4 regions of the Pseudomonas sp. DSP3-2-3 genome follow, and region 3 is predicted to be linked to each of the others. Evidence: predicted binding sites of a transcription regulator. Region 3 holds the regulator's gene; each other region holds the start of a gene.
What was found. The regulator sigma-54, encoded in region 3, starts transcription at its own class of promoters, with help from an activator protein. The targets are predictions, from matches to a motif close to ANTGGCATNNANNTTGCTNT.
Positions count from the first base shown of each region.

Region 1: glnA (glutamate--ammonia ligase) is a predicted target of sigma-54. The motif match lies at 3,278-3,297, and genes of this name have one in related genera.
Region 2: glnK (P-II family nitrogen regulator) is a predicted target of sigma-54. The motif match lies at 2,714-2,733, and genes of this name have one in related genera.
Region 4: ACP7E4_RS10705 (CmpA/NrtA family ABC transporter substrate-binding protein) is a predicted target of sigma-54. The motif match lies at 2,941-2,960, and genes of this name have one in related genera.

Region 1 is NZ_JAFCXH010000014.1:15,956-21,050, reverse strand. It holds gene typA (translational GTPase TypA) at 1-1,463, opposite strand, end outside; gene thiI (tRNA uracil 4-sulfurtransferase ThiI) at 1,609-3,063, opposite strand; gene glnA (glutamate--ammonia ligase) at 3,397-4,803, shown strand; gene ACP7E4_RS17075 (chorismate mutase) at 4,978-5,095, shown strand, end outside.
Region 2 is NZ_JAFCXH010000049.1:16,110-21,204, reverse strand. It holds gene sutA (transcriptional regulator SutA) at 1-112, opposite strand, end outside; gene ACP7E4_RS29000 (secondary thiamine-phosphate synthase enzyme YjbQ) at 214-639, opposite strand; gene ACP7E4_RS28995 (ammonium transporter) at 797-2,134, opposite strand; gene glnK (P-II family nitrogen regulator) at 2,168-2,506, opposite strand; gene ACP7E4_RS28985 (accessory factor UbiK family protein) at 2,925-3,188, shown strand; gene ACP7E4_RS28980 (PLP-dependent cysteine synthase family protein) at 3,305-4,357, opposite strand; gene ACP7E4_RS28975 (Lrp/AsnC family transcriptional regulator) at 4,490-4,948, shown strand; partial or broken gene ACP7E4_RS28970 (magnesium chelatase domain-containing protein) at 5,027-5,095, shown strand, end outside.
Region 3 is NZ_JAFCXH010000008.1:175,955-181,049, reverse strand. It holds gene ptsN (PTS IIA-like nitrogen regulatory protein PtsN) at 1-254, opposite strand, end outside; gene hpf (ribosome hibernation-promoting factor, HPF/YfiA family) at 266-574, opposite strand; gene ACP7E4_RS12145 (RNA polymerase factor sigma-54) at 706-2,199, opposite strand; gene lptB (LPS export ABC transporter ATP-binding protein) at 2,384-3,109, opposite strand; gene lptA (lipopolysaccharide transport periplasmic protein LptA) at 3,110-3,652, opposite strand; gene lptC (LPS export ABC transporter periplasmic protein LptC) at 3,639-4,211, opposite strand; gene kdsC (3-deoxy-manno-octulosonate-8-phosphatase KdsC) at 4,221-4,745, opposite strand; gene ACP7E4_RS12120 (KpsF/GutQ family sugar-phosphate isomerase) at 4,760-5,095, opposite strand, start outside.
Region 4 is NZ_JAFCXH010000007.1:124,053-129,147, forward strand. It holds gene ACP7E4_RS10695 (nitrate/nitrite transporter) at 1-702, opposite strand, end outside; gene ACP7E4_RS10700 (ANTAR domain-containing response regulator) at 971-1,546, opposite strand; gene ACP7E4_RS10705 (CmpA/NrtA family ABC transporter substrate-binding protein) at 1,558-2,769, opposite strand; gene ACP7E4_RS10710 (quinone-dependent dihydroorotate dehydrogenase) at 3,076-4,107, shown strand; gene rmf (ribosome modulation factor) at 4,217-4,432, opposite strand; gene rlmKL (bifunctional 23S rRNA (guanine(2069)-N(7))-methyltransferase RlmK/23S rRNA (guanine(2445)-N(2))-methyltransferase RlmL) at 5,029-5,095, shown strand, end outside.

The DNA.
Region 1 (5,095 bases), on a different contig from region 3:
AGAACGCCGTTCTGACGGCCGGACATGTCGCCGGACTTCATCACGTCGTAACGGTCGAAGATGCTGGTCAGGATGCCGGCACCGGAAGTCAGGGTCAGGAACTCGTTACGGAAACCGATCAAGCCACGAGCCGGGATGTTGTACTCAAGGCGAACACGCCCTTTGCCATCCGGAACCATGTTGGTCAGGTCGCCTTTACGGATACCGATCTGTTCCATGATCGCGCCCTGGGATTCTTCCGGCAGGTCGATGGTGACGTTTTCGTACGGTTCGTGCTTGACGCCGTCAACCAGGCGAATGATCACTTCCGGACGACCAACACCCATTTCGAAGCCTTCGCGACGCATGGTTTCGATCAGTACCGAGAGGTGCAACTCGCCACGGCCGGAGACCTTGAACTTGTCAGCGGTGTCGCCTTCTTCAACGCGCAGGGCAACGTTGAACAGCAGCTCTTTGTCCAGACGTTCCTTGATGTTACGGCTGGTGACGAACTTGCCTTCTTTACCGCAGAAAGGCGAGTCGTTTACCTGGAACGTCATGGAAACGGTTGGTTCGTCAACGGTCAGCGGCTTCATCGCTTCGACGTTCAGTGGGTCGCACAGAGTGTCGGAGATGAACAGCTGGTCGAAGCCGCTGATGCAGACGATGTCGCCGGCAGCTGCTTCTTCAACGTCGATGCGGTGCAGACCGTGGTGACCCATCAGTTTCAGGATACGGCCGTTGCGGCGTTTGCCGTCAGCGTCGATCGCTACAACCTGGGTGTTTGGCTTGACCTTGCCGCGAGCGATACGGCCAACGCCGATGACGCCCAGGAAGCTGTTGTAGTCCAGTGCCGAGATTTGCATCTGGAACGGACCTTCACGGTCAACCTGTGGAGCAGGAACGTGGTCGACAATCGCCTGGTACAGCGGGGTCATGTCTTCCGCCATGGCGGTGTGTTCCAGACCGGCAATACCGTTCAGCGCGGAAGCGTAAACGACCTGGAAGTCCAGCTGTTCTTCGGTAGCGCCCAGGTTGTCGAACAGGTCGAAGATCTGATCCAGAACCCAGTCCGGACGCGCGCCTGGACGGTCAACCTTGTTGATGACCACGATTGGACGCAGGCCGGCTTCGAAAGCCTTCTTGGTCACGAAACGGGTTTGCGGCATAGGGCCGTCTTGAGCGTCAACCAGCAGCAGAACGGAGTCAACCATCGACATCACGCGCTCTACTTCACCGCCGAAGTCGGCGTGGCCCGGGGTATCCACGATGTTGATGTGGTAGCCGTTCCAGTTGATGGCGGTGTTTTTCGCCAGAATGGTAATACCGCGTTCTTTCTCCTGGTCGTTGGAGTCCATCACGCGTTCGTCGTTGAGCTCGCCGCGTTCCAGGGTGCCGGATTGACGCAAGAGTTTGTCTACCAGGGTGGTTTTACCATGGTCAACGTGAGCAATGATGGCGATGTTGCGTAGATTTTCGATCACTTGTGTATCTCGATCAGAGGATTCGGTCAGCTGAATAAATCTAGACAGCTATTTATAACGTTAGAGTCGGCCAAAAGCCGTTACGGCTAGACGACTGGCGTCGGGGGGCCGGTGACGCAAGCCACAGGCAAACAGCCCCGGGCACTTAGCTCGGTCGATAAACGCGCACATTGGCATGCCCCTCACTGAGCAAATGATGAGCATGCAGGCGACTCATGACGCCTTTGTCGCAATACAACAGGTACTGGCGCGTGTCATCCAGTTCCTTGAAGCGGCTGTTCAATGCATAGAACGGCAGCGCCTGTATTTCAATGCCAGGCAATTGCAGCGGCTGGTCTTCCTGGGCATCCGGATGACGGATGTCGATGATGACCTGGCCTGCCAGCGCTTGACTGACTTCCTCTATCTCGATGCTGCGGCTCAAATCGTCAATAACCCGATCGATCGAGACCAGCTTGGCATTCTCCAGCGCTCGCTCGAGAATCGCCATGTCGAACTGTTGTTCTTCGTACTCAACGCGGTTGCGCTTGGCGTTGGTCTTGGGGTTGATCGAAATCACCCCGCAATACTCAGGCATGTGTTTGGCGAAATCGGCAGTGCCAATTTCAACCGCCTGATCGACGATGTCCTGCTTGTGGCTGGTGATCAGCGGGCGCAAGACCAGCTTGTCAGTAGCCGCATCGATCAGCGACAGGTTCGGCAACGTCTGGCTGGCCACTTGGGAAATCGCTTCGCCGGTTACCAGCACGTCGATTTCCAGGCGATCAGCAATAGAGGATGCAGCGCGCAACATCATACGCTTCAAAACTACACCCATATGACTGTTATCGACTTTCTGCAGGATTTCTCCGAGAACTTCCTCGAAAGGAACGCTGACAAACAGCACTCTTTGCGAGCTGCCGTACTTCTTCCAGATGAAATGCGCAACTTCCATCACGCCCAGTTCATGGGCACGACCGCCCAGGTTGAAGAAGCAGAAGTGCGCCATAAGCCCGCGCCGCATGACCTGATAGGCCGCGACCGTCGAATCGAAACCGCCGGACATCAACACCAGGGTCTGTTCGAGCGCGCCCAGTGGATAGCCGCCGATGCTGTTGTGCTGGCTGTGAATCACAAACAACCGTTGGTCGCGAATTTCCATCCGCACTTCGATTTCCGGCTTTTTCAGGTCGATTCCGGCAGCGCCGCACTCGATACGCAGCTTGCTGCCGACGTATTTTTCGACGTCCATTGAGCTGAACGAATGCTTGCCCGCACGCTTGCAGCGCACGGAAAAAATCTTCCCTGGCAGCAGGTCGGCGTAGTGCAGTTTGCACTTGGCGAGGATGTCATCCATGTCGCCCAGCGGGTATTCAGCCACTTGCAGGAAGTTGGCGATGCCGGGCATGCAACTGAGACGCTCAGTCATCTCGTGCAGGGTCTTGGGCTCAGTGATACGCGTCTGAACCTCAAGATTGTCCCACACGCCTCCCACCACCAGTGCCGGGTCCAGGTCGCGGAGCACGGTACGGATGTTTTTGGCCAGCTGGCGGATGAACTGCTTACGCACCGGCCGGCTTTTAATAGTGATTTCGGGGAAGACTTTTACGATTAGTTTCATGAAAACAGCGCGCGAGGTGCCAGCCGAAAAAGAGGGGGCGGGATTATAGCGGAAATTGCTCAAGGTTTAACCAGTTATCGTGCAACCAATCATCGACGCACCAAAACGGACCTGTAGGCCAGTTGATCGCATCATTAAGGTGCGCGCGAATTAGTTAAAATCGATTTTCCCCCCTATAAAGAGCGTGTTTGACGCAAAAAACCCAACACGGGGCACTGGCATGCAATTTGCTCCCTTGTGAGGCAGGTTGCCTTAGCCGAGTATTCGCGCCGGCATCACCCAAATTCTAAGGGCCTAAACCATAAAACGGCCCGAAGCCACCCGGAGGACACCATGTCGAAGTCGGTTCAACTCATCAAAGATCATGACGTTAAGTGGATTGATCTGCGCTTCACGGACACCAAAGGCACTCAGCATCACGTGACCATGCCGGCTCGCGACGCGCTGGATGAAGATTTCTTTGAAATCGGCAAAATGTTCGACGGCTCCTCCATTGCTGGCTGGAAAGGCATCGAAGCTTCCGACATGATCCTGATGCCGGACGACAGCACTGCCGTGCTCGACCCGTTCACCGAAGAACCAACTATCATCCTGGTTTGCGACATCATCGAACCTTCGACCATGCAAGGCTATGACCGCGACCCACGCGCCATTGCTCACCGTGCCGAGGAATACCTGAAGTCCACCGGTATCGGCGACACCGTATTCGTTGGTCCGGAGCCAGAATTCTTCATCTTCGACGAAGTGAAGTTCAAGTCCGACATCTCCGGTTCCATGTTCAAGATCTTCTCCGAACAAGGTTCGTGGATGTCTGACCAGGACGTGGAAGGCGGCAACAAAGGCCACCGTCCGGGCGTGAAAGGCGGCTACTTCCCTGTTCCGCCGTTCGACCACGACCACGAAATCCGTACCTCCATGTGTAATGCCATGGAAGAAATGGGTCTGGTTATCGAAGTTCACCACCACGAAGTGGCGACTGCCGGTCAGAACGAAATTGGCGTCAAGTTCAACACGCTGGTCAAGAAGGCTGACGAAGTTCAGACCCTCAAGTATTGCGTACACAACGTTGCCGACGCTTACGGCCGCACCGCTACCTTCATGCCTAAGCCTCTGTACGGCGATAACGGTTCGGGTATGCACGTTCACATGTCCATCTCCAAAGATGGCAAGAACACCTTCGCTGGCGAAGGTTATGCCGGTCTGTCCGACACCGCCCTGTTCTTCATCGGCGGCATCATCAAGCACGGTAAGGCACTGAACGGCTTCACCAACCCGTCGACCAACTCCTACAAGCGTCTGGTCCCAGGTTTCGAAGCTCCGGTAATGCTGGCCTACTCGGCGCGCAACCGTTCCGCTTCCATCCGTATTCCTTACGTGTCGAGCCCTAAAGCCCGCCGTATCGAAGCGCGCTTCCCGGATCCAGCAGCCAACCCGTACCTGGGCTTCGCTGCACTGTTGATGGCTGGCCTGGATGGCATCCAGAACAAGATCCACCCTGGCGACGCAGCTGACAAAAACCTGTATGACCTGCCGCCTGAAGAGGCCAAAGAGATCCCACAAGTTTGCGGTAGCCTGAAAGAAGCCCTGGAAGAGCTGGACAAAGGTCGTGCGTTCCTGACCAAAGGCGGCGTTTTCAGCGACGATTTCATCGACGCTTACATCGCTCTGAAAAGCGAAGAAGAAATCAAAGTACGCACCTTCGTACACCCACTGGAATACGAGCTGTACTACAGCTGCTGATCCAGTCACGTCAGCGGTTTTGACGTAACGTTGATGCAATAAGAGGCCTCCTTCGGGAGGCCTTTTTTATGGGTCGGTTTTCTGGTTGACTACCCGACCCTGCGCGCGCAACGCTCGTGCGCGTTCTTGCAGCGCCAAGCTTCGATCCCACAAAAACAACGTAGAGATCAACCGATGCCCAACGTTAGCAAAATGGCCCGACGCTTTCTTCTCCCCGCATGTATCGTCAGTATTGGCGCGTGTACCTCGAATCCCCCGGCTGCGCCGCCGCCCCCCGCAGCACTGGCGCTCC
Region 2 (5,095 bases), on a different contig from region 3:
CGACGCTGTCATCAACTTCAGCGCCATCGTCTTCGGCAGCAGCTACAAGCTCCTCACCGTCCTCTTCACCTTCCAGATCATCAACCAGATCGTCGTTGTCGTCGTCGCTCATGTTCTACCTCATGACTTGCGAAAGCAGATTAGTTATAGCCCAGCTGCGCCCGTTTTCGAATGCAGTCGGAAAAAATTCAACATAGCGCTGAAGCTCAGCGATCACGCCTTCTCACCTTGCAAGGTGGCGAGGACGTTGCGAGCACCACCAACATCGCGATGCTCACCAAGATAAACACCTTGCCAGGTGCCCAGCGCCAATCGCCCTGCCGTTACCGGCAGCAACAACTGGCAGCCTAGCAAACTGGCCTTGAAATGCGCCGGCAGGTCGTCAGGTCCTTCGTCATCATGTTCAAAGCCGTCCACGCCCTGAGGTGCCAGACGGTTGAAAAAGCGTTCGAAGTCGCGACGCACGGCCGGGTCGGCACTCTCGTTGATGGTCAACGAAGCCGAGGTATGCTGCAGCCACAAATGCAACAGTCCCACTCGACAACCGCGCAGCTCGGGCAAGCCTGCCAGTATCTCGTCGGTCACCAGATGGAACCCACGAGGCCTGGCCCGCAGGGTAATCCTGGTCTGTTGCCACATACAGTTCTCCGCATGTTCGGCGCGCATTCTAACGCGCTGGTAGAAAAAGCAAAGCGCGCAATAAACCGGCTCTTCTGTAAGACATCCGCGATGCCCTCTATCGACAAACGCCAGACAAAAAAATGCCCGGCAAACCGGGCATTTTTTTTGCGCTGACTTACAGGTTGTAGCCACGCTCGTTGTGTTGCGCAAGGTCGAGGCCGACCGCTTCTTCTTCCTCGGTGATACGCAGGCCCATGACCGCGTCCAGCACCTTGAGGATGATGAAGGTCACGATCGCGGTGTAGATGATCGTGAAGCCTACGCCTTTGCACTGGATCCAGACTTGTGCCGCGATGTCAGTCACGGTGCCGAAGCCGCCCAGAGCAGGGGCTGCGAATACACCGGTAAGGATCGCGCCGACGATACCGCCGATACCGTGCACGCCGAAGGCGTCCAGGGAGTCGTCGTAGCCGAGCTTGCGCTTGAGGCTGGTGGCGCAGAAGAAGCAGATCACGCCTGCAGCCAGACCGATGATCAGAGCGCCCATCGGGCCAACAGTACCTGCGGCCGGTGTAACGGCAACCAGACCGGCAACCACACCCGAAGCGATGCCCAGGGCACTTGGCTTACCGTGGGTCAGCCACTCGGCGAACATCCAGCCCAGCGCAGCGGCGGCAGTCGCGATCTGGGTAACCAGCATCGCCATACCGGCAGTGCCGTTTGCCGCAGCAGCGGAACCGGCGTTGAAGCCGAACCAGCCTACCCAGAGCATTGCCGCGCCGACCAGGGTGTAACCCAGGTTATGCGGAGCCATCGGGGTAGTCGGGAAACCTTTACGCTTGCCAAGTACCAGACAGGCAACCAGGCCAGCCACACCCGCGTTGATGTGAACCACGGTGCCGCCTGCGAAGTCCAGAACGCCCCAGTCCCACAACAGACCACCGACGCCGCCCCAGACCATGTGCGCGATTGGCGCGTAGACCAGGGTGAACCAGATAGCCATGAAGATCAGCATCGCGGAGAACTTCATGCGTTCTGCGAAGGCGCCGACGATCAGGGCTGGAGTGATGATGGCGAAGGTCATCTGAAAGGTGACGAACACCGCTTCAGGGAACAACGCAGCAGGGCCAGTGATGCTGGCTGGCGTGATACCAGCGAGGAACGCTTTACCCATGCCACCGAAGAAGGAGTTGAAGTTGACGACGCCGGCTTCCATACCTGTGGTATCGAACGCAATGCTGTAGCCGTAAACGACCCACAGGATGCTGATCAAACCAGTGATAGCGAAGCACTGCATCATCACGGAAAGAATGTTTTTCGACCGAACCATGCCGCCGTAGAACAGCGCGAGGCCGGGAATAGTCATGAACAGCACCAAGGCTGTCGAAGTCAGCATCCAGGCAGTGTCGCCTGAGTTGAGGACTGGGGCTGCCACTTCGTCCGCCGCCATGGCAAGGCCAGGGGTTACGAGGGACAACAGGGCTCCTAGCCCTGCGAATTGACGCAGAGTCATATTGTTTTCTCCTGGGGCGTTGGGGTTGGCGGCTTAGATTGCGTCGGTATCGGTTTCGCCCGTACGGATGCGAATAGCCTGTTCCAGATTGACCACGAAGATCTTGCCGTCACCAATCTTGCCGGTGTTGGCTGCTTTGGTTATCGCCTCGATAACCCGATCCAGATCCTTGTCATCAATGGCTACATCGATCTTCACCTTGGGAAGGAAGTCGACTACGTATTCCGCACCGCGATACAGCTCGGTGTGGCCTTTCTGACGTCCGAAGCCTTTGACTTCAGTGACGGTGATGCCCTGCACGCCGATTTCAGACAGCGACTCGCGCACGTCGTCCAGCTTGAACGGCTTAATGATTGCAGTGACTAGCTTCATGAAACTTTCTCCCGAATTGGTGGACTTGCCCCAGGAAAACAAACCCGACTCAAGTCTAAGCGCAGTGCCTGGCTTTGTAACGCGTCGGTCGCCTTAAATAGAGGCCCGACCAACCCCAGAAACCACTTCTGACGAAACACATCCCCGCTCCGCCTGCCGCACTGCCCTCGTCACAGCGACTGCCTCAGTGCATGGGTCATAAGCGTCTAAGCAGAAAGCTTGCCATCTCGTGATTTTTCATTGAATACAGGCCCTTGACCCACAATCGTTCAACCCCGGCCCCTTCCAGACGAGCGGAACGCACAACTACAGTGCGCGCGTGCACGCACCGATGCGCGATAACCGTGCATCCCCCGACCTGGATTGACTATAGACGCTGCGTGCTACACTGCCGCCCATCTGATTCTGGAACCTGACCATGCTCGCGCCCAAAGCTTTCCTTGATGCCCTGAGCGGCCACGCCTCGCGCTTGTTCAACGGCGAGACGCCAATCCCGCGCAATGAATTTGAAACCCAGTTCAAGGCCCTGCTGCAAAGCGGCTTCAGCAAACTGGATCTGGTCAGTCGTGAGGAGTTCGACAGCCAGATGGCCGTCCTCGCCCGCACCCGGGCACGCCTGGAAGCGCTGGAAGCCAAGGTTGCGGAGATGGAAGCGAACGCTTCGCCAAAGAATGACGCCTGACGCATAACCATCCGTTGGAGCGAGGCTGGCCCGTGAACCAGACGGCCTCGGTGCACCAGAATCACCGCGTTACCGCTCTTCGCGGGCAAGCCTCGCTCCAACGGGCCGGTGTTGACCTATCTGGCCGGCACCAACAACTGCTCCAGCTTGCGCGTATAAGGCGCGAGGTCACCAATGGTGCGCGCGACCCATTGCGGGTCGTAGTACGTGTCCAGATAACGCTCGCCGCTGTCGCACATCAGCGTCACCACTGATCCTTTCAAGCCTTGCTCCTGCATCTGCAGCGCCACTGTCAACGCGCCCCAGACGTTGGTGCCAGTCGAGCCGCCGGGCTTCTTGCCGAGCAGCCGTTCGAGCCAGGCCAGCGTGGCGATGCTCGCGGCGTCAGGCACCTGCAACATGTCGTCGATCACGCCGGGCAGAAACGAAGCCTCGACCTTGGGTCGGCCAATACCTTCGATGCGGCTGCCCTGCTGGCTGGTCACGCCGGTATCACCCGTACGATAGCTCTCATAGAACACCGAATTCTCCGGGTCCACCACGATCAGCTGCGTGTCATGCCCCTTGTAGCGGATGAAACGGCCAATTGTCGCCGAGGTGCCGCCGGTTCCGGCGCTCATCACGATTGCGGCAGGCACTGGATGCTCTTCGCCGCTCAACTGCTCGAAAATGCTGTCGGCAATATTGTTATTGCCGCGCCAGTCGGTGGCGCGCTCGGCGAAGGTGAACTGGTCCATGTAATGACCATCGCCCACGCTGGCCAGCCGCTCGGCCTCGGCATACACATCGCAGGCGCGCTCGACGAAATGACAGCGGCCACCCAGCAATTCCACCTGTTCGATTTTCTTGCTCGCCGTATTGCGTGGCATCACCGCCGTAAAGCTCAGCCCCACCAGCCTGGCGAAATAGGCTTCGGACACCGCCGTACTGCCGGATGACGCCTCGACCACATGCGTGCCTTCGCGAACCTTGCCACTGCAAATCGCATGCAGGAACAACGAACGCGCCAGCCGGTGCTTCAAACTGCCGCTCGGATGCGTGCTTTCATCCTTGATGTAGATATCGACGTCTTTGAATGCGGGAACATCCAGTTTGAGCATGTGCGTATCGGCCGAGCGCTGTTGATCGCAGGAAATCTTTTTCATGGCCGTACGGATCCAGTCGCTCATCACTGCTATGCCTCTGCTCAAATGCGGGTTAATGAGCAAATTTTACTGATATGCCGAGAAAAGAATTTTCCTTCGTCCTACCGAAGTCGCTAATCTGTAGAAAATATTTCTCCAAAAGATCGGTAGCGCAGAATGGACAGTTTTGACCGGCACATCCTGAGCCTGCTCCAGCGCGATGCGTCCATGCCGCTCAAGGATCTGGCCGAAGCGGTCAACCTCTCGACCACCCCTTGCTGGAAGCGCGTGAAGAAGCTCGAAGAAGCGGGCTTCATCAAATCCAAGGTGGTGCTGCTGGATGCCGAAAAGCTCGGCCTCGGTCTGTCAGTCTTCGTGCAACTCAAGACCCAGCGCCACGACAGCCTCTGGCTCGAACAATTTGCCCAGACTGTCATGCAGTTCGAGGAAGTCATGGAGTTCTACCGGATGGCCGGCGAATGGGATTACATGCTGCGCCTGGTCGTCCACGACATGGCCGCTTACGACCGCTTCTACAAAAAACTCATCAGCAGCACCGAAGGCCTCTCGACCATCACGTCGAGCTTTTCCATGGAACAACTCAAATACACCACGGCGTTGCCGTTGGGGCGTTAACACCCTGTATCCATTCAATCCTTCACGACTCTTCGCAATCGCGCAGGATGCGCACACCGCATTCTCAAGGAAGAGTCCATGTCTCTCGCAATCGTACATAGCCGCGCCCAGGTCGGGGTTGAGGCGCCTGCTGTTACTGTTGAAGCC
Region 3 (5,095 bases):
TTCAGGTGCAGCAACGCACTGATGGGCGAGTGACAACCCTTCAGGCGACAATGCGGGATGGCGATGCCGTTACCAAAGCCGGTAGACCCGAGTTTTTCGCGGGCAACAAGGCTTTCGAACAGGGTTTGCGAGTCCAGATCAGGCACTTCTCTGCCGATCAGATTGGCAATCTGTTCAAGTACGCGTTTCTTACTGCCGCCCGGCACGTTCACGAGTGAACGGCCGGGGGTCAGGATGTTTTCGAGTCGGATCATGTGTGGGGGTATCAGCGAGCCGTCGCACCCTGGAGGTGGCCGATCTGCTTTTCCTTATGCTTGAGCAATTGTCTGTCTAGCTTGTCGGTCAGAAGGTCAATCGCCGCGTACATGTCGTCATGTTCCGCATTGGCGACTACCTTCGCGCCGGGGATGTGCAGGGTGGCTTCGATTTTCTGTTTCAGCTTCTCGACCTCCATGATGACCTGCACATTGGTTATCTTGTCGAAGTGGCGCTCCAGTCGTCCGAGTTTTTCGGTGATGTAGTCGCGTAGGGCGTCGGTCACATCCAGTTGATGTCCACTGATGTTGACTTGCATACCGCTTTCTCCTTATTGCCAGTGCATAAAGAGGCAGGCTTTTGCCTACCACTGGAACGCTTTGGCCTGCAGCTGGGGCTTGGGTAAAAACGACTGCGGAGTGTGCGCGCCACGTCTTTACCCTTGCCGGGTCACATCAGTCGCTTGCGTTCGCTAGATGGCGCAATGCCCAGTGATTCGCGGTATTTAGCAACTGTGCGACGAGCTACCTGAATGCCTTGTGCCTCCAGTAAACCAGCGATCTTGCTGTCACTCAACGGCTTTTTCTGATTTTCCGCGGCAACCAGTTTTTTGATGATCGCGCGAATCGCTGTGGACGAACACTCACCGCCCTCGGACGTGCTTACGTGGCTCGAAAAGAAATATTTCAGTTCGTAGATGCCACGTGGCGTATGCATGAATTTTTGCGTGGTCACGCGGGAAATCGTCGATTCGTGCATGCCGACCGCTTCAGCGATGTCATGAAGGACGAGCGGCTTCATCGCCTCGTCGCCGTATTCCAGGAAGCCGCGCTGATGCTCGACGATCTGGGTCGCGACCTTCATGAGCGTTTCATTGCGGCTCTGCAGGCTCTTGATGAACCAGCGGGCTTCCTGCAACTGATTGCGCATGAAGGTGTTGTCGGCGCTGGTGTCGGCACGCCGCACGAATCCGGCGTATTGCGGGTTCACGCGCAGGCGAGGGACCGACTCCTGATTGAGCTCGACCAGCCAGCGCTCGTTATCCTTGCGCACAATGACGTCCGGGACGACATATTCGGCTTCGGCGGATTCGATTTGCGAGCCCGGCCGTGGATTGAGGCTCTGGACCAGTTCGATGATCTGGCGCAGTTCGTCTTCCTTGAGCTTCATGCGGCGCATCAGCTGGCCGTAATCGCGGCTGCCCAACAAGTCAATGAAGTCGCTGACCAGGCGCTGGGCTTCGGCGAGCCAGCGGGTCTTGGCAGGCAGTTGGCGCAGTTGCAGCATCAGGCACTCACTGAGATTGCGCGCGCCGATACCGGCGGGTTCAAACTGCTGGATGCGGTGCAGAACGGCTTCGATCTCGTCGAGCTCAATGTCCAGCTCAGGATCGAAGGCGTCGAGAATTTCTTCGAGTGTTTCGTCCAGATAACCCTGGTTGTTGATGCAGTCGATCAGCGTCACGGCTATCAGACGATCGGTGTCCGACATCGGCGCCAGATTCAGCTGCCAGAGCAAATGGCTCTGCAGGCTTTCACCGACGGATGTGCGGGTGGTGAAGTCCCATTCATCGTCGTCATTGCTGGGCAGACTACTGGCGCTGGTCTGATAGACGTCTTCCCAGGCGGTGTCCACCGGCAATTCATTGGGAATGCGCTCGTTCCATTCGCCTTCTTCCAGGTTGTCGACCGTCGGGGCGGATTCCTGATAAGTCGGCTCCTGAACATCAGGATTGGGCTTTTGCTCGATATTGTCAGCCAGTGGATCGGCGTTGTCGAAATCGTCGCCTTCTTCCTGGCGTTCCAGCATAGGGTTGGATTCCAGCGCCTCTTGAATCTCCTGTTGGAGATCCAGAGTCGAAAGCTGGAGTAAGCGGATGGCCTGTTGCAGCTGCGGCGTCATCGTCAGCTGCTGGCCCATTCTCAGGACTAGCGATGGTTTCATGGCTGGGGCTAACACCTTATTCGCCGGCGCACATGCGCCATCCACTATCAGGGCGCCGGGGCGCCTACATAAGCAAATTATATGCCTGAAACCGAAGTGTTTGCCTAGAGTGTGATGGCAATTAATGCTGCATCATTGAAACACTCGGGCATTGCCCGCTTGGGGAAGCGAGACACCGCAGCAATTACAGGCGGAACTCGTGACCGAGGTAAACCTCTTTCACCAGCTGGTTAGCCAGAATGGTTTCCGAATCGCCTTCGGCGATCAGTTGCCCATCGTTGACGATGTAAGCGGTTTCGCAGATATCCAGGGTTTCGCGGACGTTGTGATCGGTGATCAGAACGCCGATACCCTTGGCTTTCAGGTGATGAATGATCTGCTTGATATCACCTACCGAAATCGGGTCCACGCCGGCGAAAGGTTCGTCGAGCAGGATGAATTTCGGCGAGGTGGCCAGGGCGCGGGCGATTTCCACCCGGCGACGTTCACCACCGGACAGGCTCATGCCCAGGTTGTCGCGGATATGGCTGATGTGGAATTCCTGCAGCAGGCTTTCCAGTTCCTTGCGGCGCGCGGCGCTGTCCAGCTCCTTGCGGGTCTCAAGGATCGCCATGATGTTGTCGGCTACCGAAAGCTTGCGGAAGATCGAGGCTTCCTGGGGAAGATAACCGATGCCTGCGCGCGCACGGCCGTGCATCGGCTGGTGGCTGACGTCCAGGTCATCGATCAGGACGCGGCCCTGATCGGCCTGAACCAGGCCGACGATCATGTAGAAGCAGGTTGTCTTGCCGGCACCGTTAGGCCCAAGCAGGCCAACGATTTGCCCACTGTCGATAGACAGGCTCACATCGCGTACGACCTGACGGCCCTTGTAGCTTTTAGCCAAATGCTGGGCTTTCAGCGTCGCCATTTACTGGGCCTTCTGCTGGTCGGTTTTCTTTTTCGGCTGGATCACCATGTCGATACGCGGACGCGGTGCGGTGACCTTGTTGCCATTGGCACGGCCGGCGCTAACGATCTGCTTCACGGTGTCGTAAACGATTTTCTCGCCTTCGGACGTGTTGCCGTCATTGATGACCTTGGCCTTGTCGATCAATACGATGCGATCCTGCGCCGCGTAGTATTGAATGGTAATGGCGTAGGCCTGAACGATAGGCTTGTCCACCGAGGGCTTCTGCTCGTAATAAGCCAGGTTGCCAACGGAGGTGAACACGTCGACTTCGCCCTGAGCGTTACGGGTGATGGTCACGGTGTTGCCGGTGATCTTCATCGAGCCTTGCGTGATGATGACGTTGCCTTTGTAGGTGGCCACGCCTTTTTTATCATCAAGCTGCGCATCGTCAGACTGAATGTGGATCGGTTGATCGCGGTCAGTCGGCAGGGACCAGGCGCTCGCGCTTCCCAGTGCTGCGCCCAGGCCGAGCAATAAAGGAAGGGTTTTAACGAGCCTCATACTGTCCTCTTACGTTGGACAGCAGGTCCATCCTGCCGTCGTTCAAATACGCTTTCATTCCCTTGGCCGTGGTCACACCGCCCGCGCCGTCGATTCTAACGGCTTGCTCGGTCTGCGCATATTGCTTCTGTGGGAATACGGTCATTCGACTACTGGTGATAATGGTCGTACGGTTTTTATCATCGGTTCGTGCTACGCGAACCGAATCGATCAATTCGACCTGAGTGCCGCCAGGGGAAACTTCACCTTGCTTGCTCTGGATATGCCACGGATAAAGCGTGCCGCGAAACATTTGCAGGTCCGGTGTGGTCAGCAGCGTTACGTCGGTAGCCTTCAGGTGCTCGACCTTGTCCGCCGTCATTTCGTATTGCAGCTTGCCATCCGGCAGGTACTGAACGCTGTGGGCGTTGATTGCGTAGAAATCGATAGCGCTTTCGTCCACCGACGTCACGGGCTGATCCATGAAGCTTTCAGGGCTGATATTCCAATAGCCGGCAGCGGCGAGCAGCACCGCCAACACGCCGAAGATCAGAAACGAGCGAATTTTTTTACTGAACATAAATGGCTTCTATAAGTAGGCGGCGTGGGCTGCTTCAAGGTTGCCCTGGGCGCTGAGAATCAGTTCGCAGAACTCGCGAGCCGCGCCTTCGCCACCGCGTGCCTTGGTAACGCCATGGGCATGTTGCTGTACGAAACCGTTGGCATTGGCAACTGCCATGCCCAGTCCGACACGACGGATGACTGGCAAGTCTGGCAGATCATCCCCCAGATAAGCGACCTGTTCGTAACTCAGATTGAGCTGGCCGAGCAATTGATCCAGCACAACCAGCTTGTCTTCACGACCCTGATACAGGTGCGCGATGCCCAGATTGCTGGCTCGGCGCTCGACAATCGGAGTCTTGCGGCCGCTGATGATAGCAGTGGTGACGCCGGAGGCGATGAGCATCTTGATGCCCTGGCCGTCCAGCGTGTTGAAAGCCTTGAACTCGCTGCCGTCTTCCAGAAAGTAAAGGCGGCCGTCAGTCAGCACGCCATCGACGTCGAAAATCGCCAGCTTGATGTTCTTGCCGCGTTGCAGCAAATCAGTGGTCATGGTCACGTCTCCCATTACATGACGCCCGCGCGCAGAAGATCCTGCAAGTTGAATGCGCCGACGGGGTGGTCGTTTTCGTCGACGACGATCAACGCACCAATCTTGTGGTCTTCCATGATTTTCAAGGCTTCGGCCGCCAGCATTTCGGGGCGCGCAGTCTTGCCATGGAGCGTCATGACTTCATCGATGGTGGTCAGGCGGATGTCTATAGGGCGATCCAGCGTGCGGCGTAAGTCGCCATCGGTGAATATCCCCGCCAGTCGTCCATCGGCCTCGAGAATTGCGGTCATGCCCAGACCCTTGCGGGTCATTTCCATCAATGAGTCACGCAGCAGTGCGCCTCGTTGCAC
Region 4 (5,095 bases), on a different contig from region 3:
GCCGGGCAGGGCGCTGGCAAGGCCGATGAAACCGCCGAAGGTGACGCTGTAGAAGAACATGAACCACCAGCTGTCACGATCACCCAATGCCTTGAGATAGTCCGCCATGGACTTGGGTTTGGAGCGTTCTGGTGCATTGCGTGCCATCAGGCAGAAGGCAATCAGCGTCAGGACCAGCGGGATGACGGCGAAGCCGAACACATTGCTCCAGCCGAACGCCATGGCCAGAACAGGCGCAATCAACGCGGCCAGAACCGTGCCGGAGTTGCCTGCACCGGCGATGCCCATGGCCTTGCCCTGATGCTCGGCCGGGTACCATTGCGAGGCCAGCGGCAGGGCGACAGCGAATGAAGCGCCGGCCATACCGAGGAACAGACCGAGAATCAAGGCCTGCTCATAACTGTGAATACCCAGTTTCCAGGCACCGAACAAGGCGCAGATGACGATGACCTGGCCAATGATGCCGGCAGTTTTCGGCGACAGTTGATCAGCCAGCAAACCCATGACGAAGCGCAGCACCGCACCGGCCAGAATCGGCGTTGCCACCATCAGGCCGCGTTGTTGCGTGGTCAGGTGCAAGTCGGCAGCGATCTGTACCGCCAAAGGGCCAAGCAGGTACCAGACCATGAAGCTCAGGTCGAAATACAGGAAGGCAGCGAACAGAGTCGGTTTGTGGCCGGCTTTCCAGAAACTTGTATTCATTGAACACCTCATCTGCATAAAGGAAGTCTGTCGGTTCATGAACCGCAGCGGGCGAAGACCTGCAGGCGGAGCATCCATAACCTCGGTGGCTCCACCGGCCCCAATCACTGGGGCCAAAACGCAAAAAACGCCGCAACCCGATTCGCGTTGGCGAAAGAGGTGTGCGACGTCTTTGTCGTAAGTGGGGCAACCGCCGTTGGCTACCTGTGTGATTAGCTAAGCAAAAGCTGGGCCAGAGACGCGAAGGACGCTTTTTCGTTGGCCCGCATCACCCCAGCAGCTCGCTCATGGCAATGATCTGTTCGGCCACCTGGATCAGTTTCTGCTGCCTGCTCATGGCCTGACGGCGCATCAGGGTGTAGGCCTCTTCTTCCTTGCAATCCTTCATTTTCATCAGCAAGCCCTTGGCCAGTTCGATGCGTTTGCGTTCGGCCAATTGCTGATCGCGTGCCTGAAGTTGGGCACGCAAGGCTTGATCGCTCTCAAATCGTGCCATGGCGACATCGAGGATGGGCTGCAGGCGCTGGGCAAGAATGCCCTCGACGATGTAGGCGCTGACCCCGGACTTGATCGCCTGGCGCATCACGTCGGGATCGTGCTCGTCGGTGAACATCACGATGGGGCGCGGCTGATCACGGCTGACCAGCACCACCTGCTCCATGACGTCGCGGCCCGGGGATTCGGTGTCGATGAGGATCACGTCCGGGCGCACCGCTTCAACCCGAGCGGGCAAGTCGATGATCAGCCCGGACTCGTCGATGACTTCAAATCCCGCTTCGGAGAGCGCCGCTTTCAGGCGTCCGACTTTTTTCGGTGTGTCGTTGATCAACAGGATACGTAGCATGATTGCGGCCCTCAGCGGCTGACAACGTCGGGGGCGGTATCAGCCAGCGCATGCAGTTTGAAGCTGCGCGCGTAGCCCGCCGGATCGCTGCCGTCCCAGACTTTGCCGTCGATCAACTGGCTGCTGCGCATGGCCGAAGCAGCGACTTCGATGCCCACTTCACCCGCTGCCTGGCGATACAACTCCAGTTGGTGAACGCGTGTGGCGACCGACAGATAGTCCGGGTCCTCGCGCAGCAAGCCCCAGCGGCGGAATTGGGTCATGAACCACATGCCATCGGACAGGTAAGGCAGGTTCACTGCGCCGCCGCGATGAAAGCGCAGGGCATGATTATCCTGCCATTGGTTGCCCAGCCCATCGGTATATTCGCCGAGCAAACGCGGCTCGATGCAGCTGGCGGGTGCATCCAGATAGTCTTTGCCACTGATCAGCTGCGCGGTGCTGCGGCGGTTTTCCTGATTTTCTTCGATGAAACGGCTGGCTTCCAGAACGGCCTTCACTAGTGCGCGGGCCGTGTTGGGATTCTGTTCGACAAACTCGCGGGTGCAACCCAGGACTTTCTCCGGGTGATCCGGCCAGATCGCCTGGCTGGTGGCGAAGGTGAAACCCAGTTGTCGCTGCACGGCACTGGCACCCCAGGGTTCGCCAACGCAGAAGCCGTCGATACGCCCGGCCTGCAGGTGCGCAACCATTTGCGGCGGCGGCACGACGACGCTGGTCACATCGTGAAGCGGATGAATGCCTTGGCTGGCCAGCCAGTAATACAACCACATCGCATGGTTACCGGTGGGGAAGGTCTGGGCGAAGGTCAGCTTTGGGCCGCTTTGGTGCGCGCGCCGGTCCAGTGCCTCAGGAGTGATCACGCCGGCATCTTGCAGCGGTCGAGACAAATTGATGCTCTGGCCGTTCTGGTTCAGGCCCATCAACACCGCCATGTCCGTCGCGGGACCGCCGCCGATGCCCAGTTGCACGGCATAGATCAGGCCGTAAAGGCTGTGGGCGGCATGCAGTTCGCCGCTGACCAGTTTGTCACGCAGGCTGGCCCAGGAAGCCTGGCGCTTGAGATTGAGGGTCAGGCCATAAGGCTGGGCGAACCCCTGAGTGGCGGCCACCACCAACGATGCACTGTCAGACAACGCCATGAAGCCCAGGTCGAGGCTGTTCATTTCTGGCGCATCGCTGCCATTCACCCAGGCGAGCGGATCGTTTGTGGAGGTATTCATAAGCGTTTCTTCCTTTCCGGAAAAGCCTGTCTCGGGAGCGTTTGTAGCTGGCCCGATGAGGGGTTCTTCCATAAAAAAAGCGTCGTTCAAGCCGTTGCATAAAGCAAGGACGAAAACGGCGCCATTGTCTGTGCATCGCTCCACCGTTGGAACGAGTGCTGATGACTGTTCCAAGCAAGCGATATGCCAGTGCGAGCGCCCGCATTGACGCCGTCCTGTTAAAAGCTGATCGCATGCCTCGCGCCCGCCCGCCCAGGCGTCTATAATCGCCGCCCTGAATTCAGCTTCGACGAGTCGCGCCCGCCCATGTATAACCTGGCCCGCCAGTTACTGTTCAAACTTTCCCCGGAAACCTCCCATGACCTGTCGCTGGACCTGATTGGTGCCGGCGGACGCCTGGGGCTCAATCGCCTGCTGAGCAAGGCGCCTGCGCGCCTGCCGGTGACTGTCATGGGCCTGGAGTTTCCCAATCCGGTCGGGCTGGCGGCAGGACTGGACAAGAACGGCGCGGCCATCGACGGCTTCGCCCAGCTGGGTTTCGGCTTCGTTGAAATCGGCACGGTAACCCCGCGTCCACAGCCGGGCAATCCGAAGCCACGGATCTTCCGCCTGCCGCACGCCGAGGCGATCATCAATCGCATGGGCTTCAATAATCTGGGCGTCGATCATCTGATCAGCCGGGTTCAGGCCGCGAAATACACCGGTATCCTGGGCATCAATATCGGCAAGAATTTCGATACACCGGTCGAGCGCGCCGTGGATGACTATCTGATTTGCCTGGACAAGGTCTACGCCCACGCCAGCTACGTCACGGTCAATGTCAGCTCGCCCAACACGCCGGGGCTGCGCAGCCTGCAATTCGGCGACTCGTTGAAGCAACTGCTGGAAGCCTTGAGCATCCGTCAGCAGGCGCTGACCCAGTTGCATGGCAAGCGCGTGCCGTTGGCAATCAAGATCGCCCCGGACATGACTGATGAAGAAACCGTGTTGGTTGCCGCGGCATTGATCGAATCCGGCATGGACGCGGTCATCGCCACCAACACCACGCTCAGCCGCCAAGGCGTTGAAGGCTTGCCTCACGGCGACGAAGCGGGCGGGTTGTCAGGTGCGCCGGTACGCGAGAAGAGTACGCATACGGTGAAGATCCTCGCCGGTGAACTGGCCGGGCGTCTGCCGATCATCGCTGCGGGCGGCATCACCGAAGGCAAGCACGCGGCTGAGAAAATCGCCGCCGGTGCCAGTCTGGTGCAGATCTACTCCGGCTTTATCTATAAAGGCCCGGCACTGATTCGCCAATCGGTGGACGCTATCGCGGCAATGCCCAAACGCCAGGCATAAAAAAGGGGCTCCTGAGGAGCCCCTGGGCTTGCGCCCCGCGCCCGGATGGGACGCGCCTGGTTAGGTCATTTTTTACAGAGATTTGCTGGACTGGTCGGAAGTTACCTGATTACCCGACCGCGTGAAGTTCGTTGAGTCTGTGGATTCCCGCAGTGCCGGTCATACCGTCCCAGTTGTCGCCGCGTCCTTCTCGCCAACCATTGATCCACGCTTGGCGCACTGACGGTAGAGTAAAAGGGCAAAGCTCACGGGATTTTCCATGAACGCCAAATTGATATCCGCGTAAAAATGCTCTTTCCAACGGATCACGCTTAAGTCTTCTCATAGGGTGTTGCCCTCGTTTGTTGACTGTAATGTCCCTGGGACCTCGTGCTGAGGTCGGGCAGAATTATTCTGCCGTTGGTACCCGCTGCCGGCGTCGCGGGCTTGGTGCCGTTACCATTGCAGTAACAACCTGAGATGAGTTCTAACCAATGGATTGGGCGCTGTGAATGATCGTTTTGTCATAAGCACGTAACATTTGTGACCTCTGGGACATAAGCCTTGAGGTGTTTCAAACTTGATATTTTCTACAAGCCCGCAATGTCGAGGGTTTCGGCGCAAGCTGAGACCAATTCTCAAGTGCGGGTGATGGCTGAATGCACTCAGAGGCTTTTCGACGAAGGGTCACGATGTGACTTTTTATTGCGGCAGTTGTCATGCTGAATGAGTCACTTTTCAGCCAGTGTCTTTTGGCCATTGCGGGCTGAAGGTCAAACAGGTTGGATTCAAGGTAAAAACTGCCGCACTGACGTCATAACCTCATGCGGTGGACCGGCACAATGTGTGTGCCACGCAGGCGTTCTCCAAGAAAGACGCTTGTTTTAAATCTGGTGGGGCAATGCGTTGCCCGCCGCTTATGGCTACGGCCCTGGAATATTCATGTCCGAACGTTACGAACTTTTCCTCACGTGCCCAAAAGGCCTCGAAGGCCTGCTGTCTGAGGAAG